2 regions of the Paenibacillus sp. JCM 9796 genome follow, and region 1 is predicted to be linked to the other one. Evidence: riboswitches for the same ligand, from Rfam matches in the RefSeq annotation. Region 1 holds a riboswitch; the other holds the start of a gene.

Region 1 (3,159 bases):
CGTCCTTCTTCTCTTTGTCGATCGCTTCAGACATTGTTTTATCGGTTAGATGGGCGTAAATTTGTGTCGTTTCGGGCGAGGCGTGACCGAGCTGCTCCTGCGTTTTGTACAGATCGTTGCGCAAGTAATAGTCCGTCGCGAACGAATGGCGCAGTTTATGAACCGATAAGTAAGGTTTGCCGAATCTTTTGGCATATTTGATCACCATTTCCTGAATCGCCCGTTTGGTCATACGCTCGCCTTCCTGTTTGCCGTTAGCCAAAGCAAGGAAGAGCGCCTTCTCGCGTTTCGGCGCTTTGTAGACCGAGCTGCGAAGCTCCAAATAACAGGCCAGATCATCTACCGCGTCCTGCCGGAAATAGACGGGCGTTTTGAACGTCTCGTCGTTCTTGCCTTTGCGGAACGCATAAATAAGCTTCTTCTTCAAATCGACGTCCTCGACGTTCAGGTTAACGACCTCCGACACGCGCAGTCCGGAGTTGAGGATGAGGCTCACGAGACAGGCATCGCGTGTTTTATTGATCTCGTAAGCATAGGTCGCCTGCTTGTTCGATGCCACGTCTTGGCCGTAGCCCGTCTTCACATAGTCGATAAACTCGGCGATCTCCGCCTCCTGCAGCAGCTTGCCTTCGAGCTTGGCCGCCGAGTCTTTCGGTTTATGCGTCCGTTTAATTTCCACCTTCGCCATGACATTGCGCTTGAGCAGCGGGTAGAAATTCTCGTCCTCGGCGATTTGACTCAAATAATGAAACAACGAGCGCAGCGAGGACAGCTTGCGGGAAATGGTCGTTTTCGAATTGGCGTTCGTTTTGCGCATGGCGAGGAACATCTTGTAATGATCGATGCTCTCCATATGCAGCCGCTCGAGATCGAGGAGCGGCACATCTTTCATTTGTCCGGCCGTACTCAACCCTTCGGCGAGCAGCCAGCCGAAGAATGTCTCGTAATCCCTCACATATTCGAGCAGGGAAGAGGGAGACAAGTCGGGCAGTTTATAATTAATGAATTTCTCCACGTACCAGGGCATCAGCGGGATTTTTTTCTCCAGCTCCAAACGGTCTTTGACTTTGATTACGTTCATCGGGCCACGCTCCTTAACTGCCTGTATTCAGCAATTAGTTAACATAATTATAATTATGTATTGTTTTGTTGGTTGACAGCTACTTGAACCGATCGCTGTACCCGTTATTTTATCACAATTGCAGGAAATCGGTTAGATATGGGGGTTGAATTCACAGGCAGGTTCGTGTACATTAAGGCTAGTCTTACACAAGTGCATATTGTGGGAACAGGTGCTTCAACTTCAGGTTGAAGCTTAATAGGGAAGTTCGGTGCAAATCCGATGCGGTCCCGCCACTGTAACAGCGTAGTTCGCAGCCACGAAGCCACTGATTCGCAACCGGATCGGGAAGGCGGCTTGCGGGCGTCGATGCTGGTAGCCAGGAGACCTGCCTGTTCTGACGACACTGATATACCTACGGAAGATAGGGAGGTGTTAGGAAGCTGCTGCGATCGGTTTTCGTACGGAGGGTGAATGGCCCCTTTCGTTCCGAAAGTTTATCAGGATAAGAAGCATTTCTAACCGTCTACGGTTGGGAATGCTTTTTTTGTTGCACAAATTCATGGGAGGAGATTAAATGAAATCGTCCAAAGTCTTGTCAATGATCGCGGTTATCATCGGATTTATCGTTTATTTTGTCGTGAACGAGCCGCAATCTGCTAATGCGATGCACATCATGGAGGGATTCTTGCCGCCGGGATGGGCGATCTTCTGGTGGGCGGTGTTTATCCCGTTCTTCGTGCTCGGCGTCCGCGCCATTGCCCGGATCACGAAGACGTCGCCGGAATTGAAGCTGCTGCTCGGTCTGGCGGCTGCGTTCACGTTCGTACTGTCCGCCTTGAAGCTTCCTTCGGTTACAGGCAGCAGCTCTCATCCGACCGGAACCGGTCTCGGCACCGTGATGTTCGGGCCGCTGCCGATGAGCGTGCTCGGTTCGATCGTTCTGCTGTTCCAGGCTTTGCTGCTCGCACACGGGGGATTGACGACGCTGGGAGCCAATGCGTTTGCGATGGCGGTTGCCGGCCCGATCGTCGGGTTCTTCGCCTACAAATTCATGGTGAAGACGACGGGTAAAGAAGTGTGGGCCGTCTTCACGGCAGCCGCTCTAGCCGATTTGTCGACGTATTTGGTAACTTCCGTGCAGCTGGCTCTGGCGTTCCCTGCTGCAGAAGGGGGCGTTGCCGCCTCGTTCATGAAATTTTCGGGTATTTTCGCCATCACGCAAGTACCGCTTGCGATTAGCGAAGGACTGTTGACTGTGCTTGTCTGGAACTGGCTGCGGTTGCACCATGCCGAAGCTTTGTCGGTTGTGCGGCATACAACGAAAGGAGTCGATCATTCATGACCAAAAGGATGAAAAACGGCCTGCTTATCGCCGGCGTCGTGCTGCTGAGCACGCTTCCGCTGCTTCTTGTCGACGGAGAATTCGGGGGAGCCGACGGGGCGGCCGAGGATATGATCCGCCAGCTGTCGCCGGCCTACGAGCCTTGGTTTGCTCCGCTGCTGGAGCCGCCTGCGGAAACCGAGAGCATGCTGTTCGCTTTGCAGGCCGCCGTCGGCGCTGCCGTGATCGGGTATACGGTCGGGCTTTATAAAGGAAAAGCCGCGAAATCTAAAGACCGATGATCCATACGATCGATAGCTTGTCGTATACCAATAAGCTGCGGCACGTTTCCCCGATGTGGAAATGCGGATTTGCGGCCGTGCTGCTGACGCTTGCGTATGCGGCGCAGCCTGCGGTTCAGGCTGCGATCTTCTGTTGGATGCTGGTCTGGACGGTCGGTTACGCGGGTATCCCGTTAAAGACGTACAGCTGGTTGTTCGGCGCATCGTGCTTCTTTTATGTGACCAGCTTGCCGGCGTGGGTGATCGAGGCGGCTTCGTCCGCCGCAAGCGTCCGGCCGGATGCGCTGCTGGCTGTTCCGGTATTTCGCGGGTGGTTGTATATTTCACCGGCGGCCTTGGTTCAGGCGGTGGAAGTGTTCGTGCGGATAGCCGCCTGTGAAGCGTGTTTGCTGTTCATCGTCTTCACGATTCCGTTCCCGGAATTGATGCAGGTGATGAAGCGGCTTCGCATGCCTCAAGCCGTGCTTGAGCTG
Region 2 (3,159 bases), 1.6 Mb from region 1:
ATCCGGCTCTACGCCTTCAGCCACCGGGATGCCCGGATGAGCGTTGCGGCCGACCGTTTTGCCGCCGAGGAACAGATCGAACTTTTCCTTGCGGTACACGATGCCGATATCTTCCCGCACCGCGCCGTAACAAGCCATTCCGCAGCCGTTGAAACCGATGCGCAGCTCCTTTGGCACCTTCAGGCCGCCGATTCGCTGCTGCAGATCCTCCAAGTAAGGAACCGAATCCGCTTTGTCCATATTGCAAAAATCGCATGCCTTGATTTGCGCGACATCGCCGACCGGCGCCAGCAGCAGCCCAGCCGCCTCCAGCCGCGATACCGCCTGCTGCGGCTCCGAAGTCACGAGCCTCACAAGCCATTGATGATGCGGCGTATATTCAATCGAACCGTCTTCGCCCACGATGTCGGCCAGCAGCGTCAGTTGGGCGGCCGTCAATCTCTTCTCCGCGAGCCCGGGGCTGACGGCGAACTCGAGAATCTCCCGCCGCCGGAACGGATCGCTTTCGCGCTGCCAGGACGGTGTCTCGGCCGGCGCTCCGGCGTTCGCCGCACCGCGCTGCGTCTCCACGAGCCGCAGCGCCTCGAGCGCCAACGCTAGCGGCGACGCGGCAGCGTCCCCCGCTGCGCCCTCCGCTTCCTTCGCAGCCGTCGCCTCTGCGGCAGCCGCTTCGCTCTTCGCCGCTCCCGCTGCCGGCTCTCGCTCCGCCGTCGCAACAGCGCCTTCCCGCGCTTCGAGCGACCACGGCTCCGCCTCGGCGCGCAGCCGCTCATGCGGCTTCAACGGCTGCACGTCCGCGCCGAGCGTATACTTGCGCTGGTAGCCGCGCGGCGTAATCATCAGACCGTCGTAGACGACCGTCGCCGAGTTGCCGATAATAACCGTCGTCAGCATGCCGATGTCGTGCTCCAGCATGCGTTCGAGCGTCGTGATGGCAATCTCTTCCCGGTCCCGGTAGGCGCTTTTGACAATACCAACCGGCGTTTGCGGCGACCGGTAACGCAGCAGCACGCTGCGCGTCTCGACGATTTGCCGGGTGCGCCGGCCGCTTCGCGGGTTATATAACGCGATGACGAAGTCGGCCGCCGCCGCCGCTTCGACCCGCCTAATAATGAGGTCCCAGGGCGTCAAATGGTCGCTCAGGCTGATCGTGCAGGCATCGTGCATGATCGGCGCGCCAAGCAGCGAACCCGTCGAGTTGATCGCCGAGATGCCCGGAATCACCTCCACGTTGACACCGGTGTCCCGACGCCAGCCTTGCTCCATCAATACTTCGTAGACGAGGCCGGCCATCCCGTACACCCCCGCGTCCCCGCTCGAGATAACCGCGACTTTCCGGCCGGCCTGCGCCTGCCGAACCGCCTCCTGCGCCCGGCTGACCTCCTCGGTCATCCCGGTACGTACGATATGCTGCCCGCTCAGTAAACCGCGGATCAAATCCACGTATGTGTTGTAGCCGATGATGACCTCGCTCTCCATGATCGCTTCTTTCGCCGCTTGCGTCATATGCTCGAAGCTGCCGGGGCCAAATCCGATAACCGATAGCTTGCCTTTCATCGTTTCGTCCTCCCTTCCAGTCGCTGAACGATAATAGCGGAACCATCAAACAAACCAACCCACGCAAAAAAAGCATCCTTCCTCTCGGAAAGATGCTTGACGATAAAGTGAACCGGCTGCTGCCGGGGTAAATTCCCGCGCGTTTGCCGAATATGACGGCAAGCGCTTGGCTCTAACCCGCAGTACGCCTGAACCCATTCCCGTACACCCCCCTATCCGCGTAGGCTTTCTGGTGACTTTGCCGCTCTCGTCGCGTTCGATCGTGACAAGGCAGCGGAAAACAGGCAGGTCTCCTGACTTGCGTCTCATCGCTTTTTCACGCGCCTTCCCATCGACGAATCGACAGTGGCCTGGGTCGGAAAAAGCTCCTCGCTTACAGTGGCGGGACCGTGCCGGACTTACACCGGCTTCCCTATTAAGCCGATACGCGCAATGGCGGCATATCGGCACCTGTTCTCTGAACTCAATATAAAATTAGGTACGTATTCACGCATTTCTTTGATAATCAACTCCCATGATAGCACGATTATTTCAAGACTGTCCAACTCTTTGTCGGAAAGGGAGCTTGATGCGGGAGGTTGAGATGACACGCGTCAGGAGTGCTTGCCGCTTTTGTCGCCGCGCTGGGCGCCCGGCCTGATGCCTATGCCCCGTGGTCACGCAAGTCTTCGGCCAGCTGCGGTTATGGCTTTTCATCAGAGCCGGGATCGGATATGCTGAAATAAAGGCAAAACCGCCGCTGAAAGGAGCCTCTTGTCAAATGAATCACGAGTTATTGATCGCCCTGGCGTTGAAGAAACCCGGAACCAGTCTGCGTTACCCGTTCGAGCCCGATCTTCCGGTGCTTTATGTCGGCAGCAAAATGTTCGCCTTATTAGGCCATCAATCCGGCGTCCCGAGCGTCAATCTGAAGGCCGATCCGGACACAATCTGGCTGATGCGCCAGACGTATCCAGACACCGTGCTGCCGGGATATCATATGAACAAAAGGCATTGGAATACCGTCATCTTGAACGGAAAGCTGGCGGATGAGGAGCTTGAGAACATGCTTGAAGAGTCGTATCAGCTTGTCAGACGGAACTTGTCAAAAGCGGAGAAGGAAGCGATCTGGGGCCCCGGGCAGCGAAAGAGCTGAACCTCTTAACGTTACTCCCCGCGATGTGTATCCCGTGCCGTGAATGCGGCGATCGCGCCGAGCAAGATCAGCATGGAGGCCGCCCACAGGACGCCGCCAATGCCGAGCCACAGCGAGTTTCCTTCCGAAGCCATCGAAGGGTGCGTCGGCCTCGTGCCGATCGCCTTCAGACAGCAGGCCACCGCTGCGCTGAACACCACGAAATGCGCGATCACCCACCCGAAGGCGCTGCGGTATACTTCTTTTCGCCCTTTTATCCAAAGCAAAATGACAAAAACAAACGAAATGCCCATGACGATGCCGAAACCGCCGACGAGCAGCGCCATCGTTTCCTGTTCCATCGGTAACAAGGCTGTTCCCCTCCCCCTGGTACGTTTTTCATAGGGATTCCCCCGTTCCTCGTGGACGGCCCGGGATAGATACATGTTTCTTCCCGCCGCAAGCCCTTCCCTCTACGAACGATTCGG

What was found. Region 1 has a riboswitch for cobalamin ahead of ACZ439_RS26820 (energy-coupling factor ABC transporter permease). Riboswitches for the same ligand answer to the same signal wherever they lie in the genome.
Region 2: another riboswitch for cobalamin. It lies ahead of cobJ (precorrin-3B C(17)-methyltransferase); the one in region 1 lies ahead of ACZ439_RS26820 (energy-coupling factor ABC transporter permease).

The regions. Positions count from the first base shown of each region.
Region 1 is NZ_AP043723.1:5,606,184-5,609,342, reverse strand. It holds gene xerS (tyrosine recombinase XerS) at 1-1,081, opposite strand, end outside; cobalamin riboswitch at 1,274-1,470, shown strand; gene ACZ439_RS26820 (energy-coupling factor ABC transporter permease) at 1,638-2,405, shown strand; gene ACZ439_RS26815 (energy-coupling factor ABC transporter substrate-binding protein) at 2,402-2,686, shown strand; gene cbiQ (cobalt ECF transporter T component CbiQ) at 2,683-3,159, shown strand, end outside.
Region 2 is NZ_AP043723.1:1,580,086-1,583,244, forward strand. It holds gene cobJ (precorrin-3B C(17)-methyltransferase) at 1-1,557, opposite strand, end outside; cobalamin riboswitch at 1,824-2,026, opposite strand; gene ACZ439_RS07720 (MmcQ/YjbR family DNA-binding protein) at 2,318-2,692, shown strand; gene ACZ439_RS07725 (hypothetical protein) at 2,704-3,042, opposite strand; gene ACZ439_RS07730 (hypothetical protein) at 3,145-3,159, opposite strand, start outside.